DNA from 2 places in the Streptomyces sp. NPDC057249 genome. Region 1 is predicted to be linked to the other one. Evidence: riboswitches for the same ligand, from Rfam matches in the RefSeq annotation. Region 1 holds a riboswitch; the other holds the start of a gene.
What was found. A riboswitch is a leader RNA that binds a small molecule or an ion and turns the genes downstream of it on or off. The one in region 1 is predicted to bind S-adenosylmethionine.

Region 1 (5,661 bases):
CACCGATCTTCTCGTACGGGTCCTCCAGCTCGATCTCCTTGGCGATGGACACACCATCGTTGGTGATCGTGGGGGCGCCCCACTTCTTCTCGAGGACGACGTTGCGACCCTTGGGGCCAAGGGTGACCTTGACGGCGTCGGCGAGCTGGTTCATGCCGCGCTCGAGACCGCGCCGGGCCTCCTCGTCGAACGCGATGATCTTGGCCATGTGAAGTGGTCCTCCCGGACAGGGGTGGATTGCTCCGGACCGAGTGGCGCCCGCGACGGACGGCCTGCGTGCCCTGCGGTTCCTTCCCCGCCTGGCCTGCGGGCCTCACCGGCCCGGTCCAAATTCTGTCACTCTCACCTGGAGAGTGCTAAGCCCAATGATTAGCACTCGACCCCCGAGAGTGCAAGCGCCTTCGGCCGGAGTGTGGACATCCCCGGACCGCCCCGGGCACGCGACCGGCACGCCACGGGCACGTACGAAGGGCCCGTACCCCTAGGTACGGACCCTTCGTACGTGCGTGGCGTCGCGGCCGACGTGCCGTGCCGCGCTTCAGCCGACGGCGAGCTTGACCATGTCCGCCTGCGGCCCCTTCTGGCCCTGCGAGATTTCGAACTCGACCCGCTGACCTTCTTCGAGGGTGCGGTACCCGTCCATCTGGATCGCGCTGTAGTGGACGAATACATCCGCACCACCGTCGACCGCGATGAAGCCGTACCCCTTCTCCGCGTTGAACCACTTGACGGTGCCCTGAGCCATGCCTAACTCCCCTGTAACGTGTGTGCGCCGAAGCGCGTCGACCGCGGCTGAATGTATCTGCCCAACTGCCCTGTGCAACAGGTCAATCGGACGACAATTCTGTGCAGCGCCGATCGCCCGAATATGAGGAATTCATGGGTTTGCGGGGCAAGTCGGGCCCGACAAAGGTGACTTAAGGCGCATGAGGCGCAGGCACATTGGCTGCTTCTGATCGTGGCGCGGCGCATTTTCATATGCGGGGCGCACGGGCAGCGAAGGGGACTTCCCACACTCTACCCCGCTCAACCATGCAGAATTGCCCCCTCCGCTTCTCTCGCGGAGGGGGCAACTGGGGTGACGCCGAGGAGTCGTTGACTCAGCAGCCGCCGGCCACGGCGGGGATGATCGAGACGCCGGCACCGTCCGGGGTGGCCGCGTCCAGGCCGCCCTCGAAGCGCACGTCGTCGTCGTTGACGTACACGTTGACGAAGCGGCGCAGCTTGCCCTGGTCGTCCAGCACGCGGGCGGCGATGCCCGGGTGGTCCTTCTCCAGCGAGGCGATGACCTCGGAGAGGGTCGCGCCCTCGGCCGGAACCTCGGCCTGGCCGCCGGTGTAGGTGCGGAGGATGGTGGGAATGCGGACCTTGACGCTCATGGCGGTGCCTTCCTGGAGTCTCGGGTGGTCAGCTGGTGGCGAGTCCGGCGGCGCGGAAGGCGTCCAGGCTCGGGCGGATCGTGGCGGTCGCCTGCGAGGTGTCGGCCACCGCGTCCAGCGTCTTGAGGCCGTCACCCGTGTTCAGGACGACGGTGGTGAGCGCCGGGTCGAGCAGGCCGGCGTCGATCAGCTTCTTGGTCACGCCGACGGTCACCCCGCCCGCCGTCTCGGCGAAGATGCCCTCGGTGCGGGCCAGCAGCTTGATCGCGTCCACGACCTGCTCGTCGTTCACGTCCTCGACGGCGCCACCGGTGCGGCGGGCGATGTCCAGGACGTACGGGCCGTCGGCCGGGTTGCCGATCGCGAGGGACTTGGCGATCGTGTTCGGCTTCTGCGGGCGGACCACGTCGTGACCGGCCTTGAAGGCGGTCGAGACCGGGGAGCAGCCCTCGGCCTGGGCGCCGAAGATCTTGTACGGCTTGTCCTCGACCAGGCCGAGCTTGATCAGCTCCTGGAGGCCCTTGTCGATCTTCGTGAGCTGCGAGCCGGACGCGATCGGGATGACGATCTGGTCGGGCAGCCGCCAGCCGAGCTGCTCGCAGATCTCGTACGCGAGCGTCTTGGAGCCCTCGCCGTAGTACGGACGCAGGTTGACGTTGACGAACCCCCAGCCCTCGCCCAGCGGGTCGCCGATGAGCTCGGAGCAGAAGCGGTTGACGTCGTCGTAGTTGCCCTCGATGCCGACCAGCTCGCCGCCGTACACCGCGGCCATGACGACCTTGCCCTGCTCCAGGTCGTGCGGGATGAACACGCAGGAGCGCAGGCCCGCCCGGGACGCGGCGGCGCCGACCGCGCCGGCCAGGTTGCCGGTCGAGGAGCAGGAGAGCGTGGTGAAGCCGAAGGCGCGGGCGGCCTCGACGGCGATGGCGACGACGCGGTCCTTGAAGGAGTGCGTCGGGTTGCCCGAGTCGTCCTTCACGTACAGGCCGCCGGTCACACCCAGCTCGCGGGCGAGGTTGTCGGCCTTGACGAGCTTGGTGAAGCCGGGGTTGAGGTTGGGCTTGTCGGCCACGTCGGCGGGCACCGGCAGCAGCGGCGCGTAGCGCCAGATGTTGTTCGGACCGGCCTCGATGCGCTTCTTCAGCTCGTCGGGGGAGCCGCTCGGCAGGTCGTACGCCACTTCGAGCGGCCCGAAACAGGACGCGCAGGCGAAAATGGGACCCAGTGCGAACCGTTCACCGCACTCGCGGCAGGAAAGAGCCGCGGCGGGACCCAGGTCCACGGAAGATTCGGTGTTCGCTGCGACAGTCTCAACAGCCATGATGGCGAGGCCCTTTCTCCTCATCTTCCTCACGACGCGTTTCGCCGCGAGACGGAATTGGCACCTTCCCCACCTGACCTCGCGGTCGGCAGGAGGGTTGCCGGGACTTCAACGGGCCGTTCCCTCTGTCCCTCTGGATGAGCGCTGTGGCGACGGATCTTGGATGATCCGCGCATTTGTCGGCGGACCGACCCCGGCATGCGATGGCCGTCCGCGTTGTTCAAGACTGTAACCGAAGGACCGGACGGGTGAGATAGCCGTCCGTACCGCGAGATGGATCACATACAGGGAGTATCGACCGTGCTCGAAGAGGTCGAACGCTGGCTGACCAGGCGTTCCTGGTCGGCCGCCGACCACCCGCCGGCGAGCGTGCGGACCGCCGCGAACGGTACGGGCGTCAGCGTCGTTCTACCGGCCCTCAACGAAGCCGCGACCGTCGGGGACATCGTCGCGACGATCCGGCGGGAGCTGATGGAGCGCGTTCCGCTGGTGGACGAGCTGGTCGTGATCGACTCGGGCTCCACGGACGCCACCGCCGAGGTCGCCCGCCGCGCGGGCGCCCGGGTCGTCCACCGCGACGCGATCCTCCCCCGCCTCCCCGCCGCCCCCGGCAAGGGCGAGGTGCTGTGGCGGTCGCTCCTGGTGACCAGCGGCGACATCCTGTGCTTCGTCGACGCGGACCTGAAGGACTTCTCGGCCGACTTCGTCTCCGGCATCGTCGGCCCGCTGCTCGCCGACCCCGAGGTGCAGTTCGTCAAGGCGATGTACGACCGGCCGCTCGGCGAGCTGCCCGGCCAGGGCGGTCGCGTCACCGAGCTGGTGGCCCGCCCCCTGCTGAACCTGCACTGGCCGCTCCTCGCCGGCTTCGTCCAGCCGCTGGGCGGCGAGTACGCCGTCCGCCGCTCGCTCCTGGAGCGGCTGCCGTTCCCGGTCGGTTACGGGGTCGAGCTCGGCCTGCTCGTGGACGCGCTGCACACCGTGGGCCTCGACGCCCTCGCCCAGGTGGACGTCGGCGTCCGCGTCCACCGCCACCAGGACGGCCAGGCGCTCGGCCGGATGGCCGCCGCGATCTACCGCACCGCGCAGGTGCGGCTCTCCCGGGGCCATCTGGTGCGGCCCTCGCTGACCCAGTTCGAACGGGGCCCGGACGGATTCGTTCCGCGCACCTACCCGGTGGACACGCAGGAGAGGCCGCCGATGTGCGAGATAGAGGAGTACCTGGCACGCCGCGCGGCGTGATCACGACTTCACTCCGTCCGACTTCGTACGTTTGGGCGGATCGGGTTCGGGCTAGATTCCGGCCATGGTCTCCGAGCACGCCCCCCAGCCCGCTGCCCAGGTCCTCGTCGCGTCCAACCGCGGCCCCGTCTCGTACGCCCTGGGCGACGACGGCACCCTCGAAGCGAAACGGGGCGGGGGCGGACTCGTCTCCGGCCTCAGCGCCGTCGACGACAAGATGTGGGTCTGCGCCGCCCTCGGCGACGGCGACCGCGAGGCGGTGCGCCGGGGGGTCGGCGAGCCGGGCGTCCGGATGCTCGACATCGACGCCGGGGTACACGCCGACGCGTACAACGGCATCGCCAACTCCGTGCTGTGGTTCGTCCACCACATGCTGTACCAGACGCCCGTCGAGCCCGTCTTCGACGCGGAGTTCCGCAGGCAGTGGGCGTCCTTCGAGACGTACAACCGCGCCTTCGCCGAGGCGCTGGCCGAGGAGGCGGGCGAGGGCGCGGCCGTCCTCGTGCAGGACTACCACCTCTCGCTGGTCCCCGGCATGCTCCGCGAGCTCCGCCCCGACCTGCGGATCGGCCACTTCTCGCACACCCCGTGGGCGCCCGTCGACTACTTCCGGCTGCTGCCCGACGACATCGCCGAACAGCTGCTGCGCGGCATCCTCGGCGCCGACCGCGCCGCCTTCCTGACCCGCCGCTGGGCGGACGCCTTCATCGGCTGCTGCACGGAGATCCTGGGCGGCACCGGCCGGACCCGCGTCGGCGTCCACGGCCTGGGCGCCGACGCCGGATTCCTGCGGTGCCGGTCGCACGAGGCGGACGTGGACGAGCGGATGGCGGCCCTGCGCGAGCAGATCGGACCCGACCGGAAGACCATCGTCCGGGTCGACCGCACGGAGCTGTCCAAGAACATCGTCCGGGGCCTCCACGCCTACCGCACCCTGCTGGACGAACACCCCGAGTGGCGCGAACGCGTCGTGCACGTCGCCTTCGCCTACCCCTCGCGCCAGGACCTCGCGGTCTACCGGGAGTACACCGCCGAGGTCCAGCGGGTCGCCGACGCGATCAACAAGACGTACGGCACGGACGCCTGGACCCCGGTCGTCCTGCACGTGAAGGACGACTTCGCCCGCTCGCTCGCCGCGTACCGGCTGGCCGACGTCGCCCTCGTCAACCCGATCCGCGACGGCATGAACCTGGTCGCCAAGGAGGTCCCCGTCGTCTCCGAAGAGGGCTGCGCACTGGTCCTGTCGCGGGAGGCCGGCGCGTACGAGGAGCTGGGCGAGCACGCCTTCACGGTCAACCCGTACGACGTCTCCGCCACGGCGGACGCGCTGCACGAGGCGCTGACGCTCCCGGACGACGTGCGGGCCGCCCGCACGGAGCGGCTGGCCGAGGCGGCCACCGCGCTGCCGCCGCAGCAGTGGTTCCTGGACCAGCTGGAGGCCCTGCGGCGCGGTTAGGGCCTGTCCTCAGGCGAGGCGGCCGGCGAGGTCCCGCAGGTACTCCACGACCGCGCCCGGCCCGGGCAGGGCCAGGTCGGCGCGCTCGGCGAGCTCCGGCACCTCGCCGCTCCCGCTGCAGACCAGCAGCCCGGGCACGGGGTTCGCCTCGTCCGTGCGCAGCCTCTCCACCGCGGCGTACGCGGCGAGGTCGCCCAGGTCGTCGCCCGCGTACAGCACGGACGCGGCGTCGATCTCGCGCACGTACTCGGTGAGCGCGACGCCCT
Region 2 (5,661 bases), on a different contig from region 1:
TCGTCATCGTGCGTCCTCTTTCGTCGAGCCGTGAGCTGCCGGACAAGGGTCTCGCGGTGCGCCGTCGAACTGCGGATGTCCACCTGTCACCCTACGGCCTCGGCGCTTCCCCCCGGCACGGCGAGGCGGTCTGTCCCGTTCGCTCCGTTTGCGTCATGCTCTGTTCATGATCGATCGGCGGGCCGCCGCGGGCAGGCTCCTGCGCGCGGCCACATCCGGCGGGCCACCGGTGACGTACGCCCTCATCGCCCTGTGCTGCGCGGTCTTCGTGATCAGCCCGCTGTCCGGCTTCGTCCCGGTGCGCGGCGGCGCCGACGCGCTGCTCGCCGCGCAGGCCGGCTACTTCGAACGGTGGGGAGTGATCCCGAGCGAGCTGTGGGACGGCTCGGCGCACGCCCTGTTCACCCCGTTCACCGCGCTCTTCGTGCACGGCAGCTGGCTGCACCTGCTGGGGAACATGCTGTTCCTGTACGTGTTCGGCGCGATGGCCGAGGAGCGCATGGGGCACACCGAGTTCGCCCTGTTCTACCTGGGCTGCGGCTACCTCGCGCTGCTCGCGTACGCCGCCGCGCACGCCACGTCCGACCAGACACTCGTCGGCGCGTCGGGGGCGATCTCGGCGGTGCTCGGGGCGTTCCTCTACCTCTTCCCCCGGGCCCGGGTGACCAGCGTCTTCCCGTTCCTGCTGTTCCTGCCGCTGCGCTTCCCCGCGTGGGTGGTGCTGATCTTCTGGTTCGTGCTCCAGTGGCTGGCCGCCGAGGGCGCGGGCAGCGGCCCGGGCGTGGCGTACCTGGCCCACGTCGTCGGCTTCGCGACCGGGTTCTTCTACGCCTGGGGCCGCTACAGGCGCACCGCCGAAGGCCCTAGAGTGAAGTCTTCAGCCACGGCCACCGAGGGAGAAACACAGCCGTGATCACCGCGATCGTGCTCATCAAAACCAGCGTGGACCGGATTCCCGAGATCGCCGAGGCCATCGCCGCGCTGGACAGCGTCAGCGAGGTCTTCTCGGTCACCGGCACCTACGACCTGATCGCCATGGTCCGGGTGGCCAAGCACGACGACCTGGCCGAGGTCATCCCCGGCCGGATCAGCAAGATCCAGGGCGTCGAGGCGACCGACACCCACGTGGCCTTCCGCACCTATTCGCAGCACGACCTGGAGGCCGCGTTCTCCATCGGCCTGGACGCGTAGGCGGGCAGCGCCGCCCTCAGACCTGGGCGGCGCCCCGGTCCGGCACGCAACGGCCGTCCTCGGTGCGGTACTTCCAGCGTGCCCCGTCGCTCACCAGCTCCCGGACCGCCCGCAGGAAGCGCTCGACGTGCTCGTCCGGGGTCCCCGCGCCGAAGCTGACCCGGATCGCGTTGAGGGACCGCTCGCCGGGCTGCGCCTCCGGTGCGCCGCACTCCCCCGCCTCGCCCGGGTCGGTGCCGAGCAGGGTGCGCACGAGCGGGTGGGCGCAGAAGAGGCCGTCGCGCACCCCGATGCCGTACTCGGCGGAGAGGGCGGCGGCGAAGTGCGAGCTGTTCCAGCCCTCCACCACGAACGAGATCACGCCGACCCTCGGCGCGTCGTCGCCGAACAGCGAGAGCACCTTCACCTCGGGGACCTCGGCCAGCCCCGTCAGGACCTCGCGGACGAGGCGCTGCTCACGGGCGACCAGCCGGTCGAATCCGGCCTCGGTGAGCGCCTTGCAGGCGGAGGCGATGGAGTGGACGCCGATGACGTTGGGCGAGCCGGCCTCGTGCCGGGCGGCCGTGGTGTGCCACTCGACGTCCACACCGCCGTCCGCGCGCCGGGCCACCGTGCGCGAGGCACCCCCGCCGGCCAGGTACGGCTCCGCGTCGCGCAGCCAGTCGGCCCGGCCGGCCAGGACGCCCGAGCCGAACGGCGCGTACAGCTTGTGCCCGGAGAAGGCCACCCAGTCGACGTCCAGCTCGGCGATGTCCACCGGGTGGTGCGGGGCGAGCTGGGCGGCGTCCAGGACGATCCGGGCGCCGTGCGCGTGGGCGGCGGCGGCCAGCTCCCGTACGGGCCACAGCTCACCGGTCACGTTGGAGGCGCCGGTGACGCAGACCAGCGCGGGGCCGTAGGGCTCACGGTCCGCCAGGGCCCGCTCCAGGGTGGCGACGGCCTGGGCGGGGGTGCGCGGGGCGTTCAGGTAGGTGACGTGGGCGTCGCGCCAGGGCAGCAGCGAGGCGTGGTGCTCGGTCTCGAAGACGAAGACCCGGCAGTCGGCGGGCAGCGCGGCGGCCAGCAGGTTGAGCGAGTCCGTGGTGGACCGGGTGAAGACCACCTGGTCCTCGGGACGGCAGCCCAGGAACTCCGCCACGGTGGCCCGGCTCGACTCGAAGAGGTCCGTGGACAGCTGCGACAGGTACCCGGCGCCCCGGTGCACGCTGCCGTAGTACGGGGCGTACGCGGCCACGTCGTCCCAGACCCGCTTCAGCGCCGGGGCGCTCGCCGCGTAGTCCAGCGCGGCGTAGCCGACCTCGCCACCGGTGACCAGCGGGACGAGGACATCGTCACCCAGAACCGGCAGCGGGGCACAGAGCGACTGGTCGGCGGCAGCGGTGAAGACAGACATGGCGAACTCCCGTAACAGGCAGGCGAATTCCGCGTACCCGCGGATACGCGGCAGCACGGAGTGAAAGAGAAGAGGGGTGTGCGGAGAAGGGCCTCGGGCCCTAACGCATTCGCTTGCTCACAAGAGGCTCCCTGAGGACCAAGGACCCCACGGGTGGACGTCACGCGACGTCGAGGGGTCCGCGCTTGCCGCAGACCTCGCTGCCTGCGGCCCGGTCTTCACCCGGGGCACCCCGCCACGGACGGAGGGTTGCCGGACAGCGGGCCGGGGCCGTAGTCGCTGTCACTCATGACCTGCGCAGCATCTTGCCATACGTACGGGAACGCGCAAGGCGCAGTCCGCGATCCGGACTGCGCCCTGCCTCACACCGCCGCGCTCACGCGTTGCTGGCGACGACCCATCTCTCCAGCACCCGCCCCGCCGCGCCCGAGTCGATGGCCTCGGCGGCCTTCGCCATACCGGCCCGGATCTGCTCGGTGAGCGACCCCTCGCCCGGGTCCAGCGCGACCAGCGCCGCCGCCGAGTTGAGCAGCACGGCGTCCCGTACCGGACCGGTCTCCCCGGCCAGCAGCCGGCGCGCCACGTCCGCGTTGTACGAGGCGTCGGCGCCGCGCAGCGCCTCCACCGGGACCAGGTCGACGCCCACGTCGCGCGGGTCGAACGTCTCCTCGCGGACGACGCCGTCCCGGGCCACCCAGACCCGCGAGGTCGCGGTGGTGGTCAGCTCGTCCAGGCCGTCGTCGCCCCGGAACACCAGGGCGGAGTTGCCGCGCTCGGCGAGCACGCCCGCGACGATGGGGGCCATGCGGAGATCGGCCACCCCGATCGCCTGGGAGCGCACCCGGGCCGGGTTGGTGAGCGGGCCCAGGATGTTGAACGTGGTGGGCGCGCCCAGCTCCGCGCGGGCCTTGGCCGCGTGGCGCAGGGCGGGGTGGAACTTCACCGCGAAGCAGAAGGTGATGCCCGCCTCCTCGGCCACCTCCACGACACGCCGCGGGGACAACTCCAGGTTGACGCCGAGCTTCCCGAGCACGTCGGACGAGCCGCTGGCCGACGACGCGGAGCGGCTGCCGTGCTTGACGACCTTGGCGCCGGTCCCCGCGATCACTATGGCGGACATGGTGGAGATGTTGACCGTCTTGGCCATGTCCCCGCCGGTGCCGACGATGTCGACGGTCCGGCCGGGCACGTCGATGGTCGTGGCGTGCTCGTACATCGCGCGGACCAGGCCGGAGACCTCCGTGACCGTCTCACCCTTGGCCCGCAGGGCGACCGCGAAACCGGCGATCTGCGCGTCGGTGGCCTCGCCGCTCATGACGCGGTCCATGGCCCACGCGGTGGCGTCGGCGCTCAGGTCCTCGCCACGCAGCAGGGGGGTCAGCACGCTGGGCCAGGAGAAGGCCGCCACGCTGTCGCCGCCGTCCGGGGTCACAACGTTCATGGTCCGCTCCTGGGGTCCACAGCCGATAAGGGAGGGCTCCACCCTATCGAGCCCCGGGGACGGCAAAGAGCCCCGTCCAGCGGATGGACGGGGCTCTCGCCGTGGCGATCAGAACGGGTGATCAGTGGTGGCCGTGGCCGCTGGTGATCTCCTTGTACTCCTCGGCGGTGGGCTTGGCGATCTGGTTGTCCTCGCCGTACAGGCTCTTGCTGAGCCGCGCCCGGACCTTGGTGATCCTGGAGACCTTGCGCTCCACGCCGTTCTCGTCGACCGTCGGGCCGATTTCGAGCGGCTTGTACTGCTCGTGCGCGGTGAGCTTGTAGCGCGCCTCCGGCGACAGCGGCTCGTGGACCTCGACGAACTCACCGTGCGGCAGCCGCTTGATGAGCCCGGACTCGCGGCCGTGCAGCACCTTCTCCTTGTCGCGGCGCTGGAGGCCGAGGCAGATCCGCCGGGTCACGACGAACGCGATGACCGGGCCGACGAAGAAGGCGATGCGGACGAACCAGCTGATCGAGTTGAGCGAGAGGCTGAAGTGCGTCGCCCAGATGTCGTTGCCGCCGCCGATCAGCATGACGAAGTAGATCGTCACCCAGGCGACCCCGAGGGCCGTCCGGGTCGGCGCGTTGCGCGGCTTGTCCAGGATGTGGTGCTCGCGCTTGTCGCCGGTGATCCATGACTCGATGAAGGGCCACAGGGCCAGCGCACCGAGGACCAGACCGAACAGGACCAGCGGGATGAAGACACCCAGGACCAGCGTGTGGCCCCAGAGGTTGATCTCCCAGCCCGGCATCACACGGACGAAGCCTTCCGCGAAGCCCATGTACCAGTCCGGCTGGGCGCCCGTGGACACCTGGTCGGGACGGTACGGGCCGAGCGCCCAGATCGGGTTGATCGAGGCGATCGCCGCGATGATCGCGATGAAGCCGAAGACCAGGAAGAAGAACCCGCCGGCCTTCGCCATGTACACCGGCAGCAGGGGCATGCCGACGACGTTCTTGTTCGTCTTGCCGGGACCCGCGAACTGGGTGTGCTTGTGGTAGAAGACCAGGATCAGGTGGCCGACCACGAGCCCGAGCATGATGCCCGGCAGCAGCAGGATGTGGATCGAGTAGAACCTCGCGATGATGTCGCCGCCGGGGAACTCCCCGCCGAACAGGAACATCGACAGGTACGTACCCACGATCGGCGTCGACAGGATCGCGCCCTGGGTGAAGCGGACACCCGTACCGGAGAGCAGGTCGTCCGGCAGCGAGTAACCGGTGAAACCGGTGAACATGCCGAGGACGAACAGCAGGAAGCCGAACAGCCAGTTGATCTCGCGCGGCTTGCGGTACGCGCCGGTGAAGAAGACGCGCATCATGTGCACGAACATGCCGGCCAGGAAGATGACCGCGGCCCAGTGGTGGATCTGCCGGACCAGCAGACCACCGCGGACGTCGAAGCTGATGTCCAGCGTCGAGGCGTACGCCTCCGACATCCGGATGCCCTGCATGGGCTCGTACGGGCCGTGGTAGACGACCTCGTTCATGCTCGGGTGGAAGAACAGCGTCAGATACACACCCGTGAGGATGATGATGATGAAGCTGTACAGGCAGATCTCACCGAGCATGAAGGACCAGTGGTCCGGGAAGAT

Region 2: linked by a shared signal. The riboswitch ahead of ACFUJY_RS14560 (aminotransferase class V-fold PLP-dependent enzyme) and the one ahead of thrC (threonine synthase) in region 1 are both predicted to bind S-adenosylmethionine.

The regions. Positions count from the first base shown of each region.
Region 1 covers NZ_JBHUXS010000005.1:14,591-20,251, reverse strand. The annotation lists gene groL (chaperonin GroEL) at 1-208, opposite strand, end outside; gene ACFUJY_RS10835 (cold-shock protein) at 539-745, opposite strand; gene ACFUJY_RS10830 (MoaD/ThiS family protein) at 1,101-1,379, opposite strand; gene thrC (threonine synthase) at 1,408-2,700, opposite strand; SAM riboswitch class I at 2,718-2,844, opposite strand; gene ACFUJY_RS10820 (glucosyl-3-phosphoglycerate synthase) at 3,001-3,939, shown strand; gene ACFUJY_RS10815 (trehalose-6-phosphate synthase) at 4,004-5,395, shown strand; gene otsB (trehalose-phosphatase) at 5,405-5,661, opposite strand, start outside.
Region 2 covers NZ_JBHUXS010000006.1:380,008-385,668, forward strand. The annotation lists gene ACFUJY_RS14545 (hypothetical protein) at 1-7, opposite strand, end outside; gene ACFUJY_RS14550 (rhomboid family intramembrane serine protease) at 167-913, shown strand; gene ACFUJY_RS14555 (Lrp/AsnC family transcriptional regulator) at 910-1,191, shown strand; gene ACFUJY_RS14560 (aminotransferase class V-fold PLP-dependent enzyme) at 1,208-2,584, opposite strand; SAM riboswitch class IV at 2,761-2,878, opposite strand; gene trpD (anthranilate phosphoribosyltransferase) at 2,961-4,025, opposite strand; gene ACFUJY_RS14570 (cytochrome bc complex cytochrome b subunit) at 4,147-5,661, opposite strand, start outside.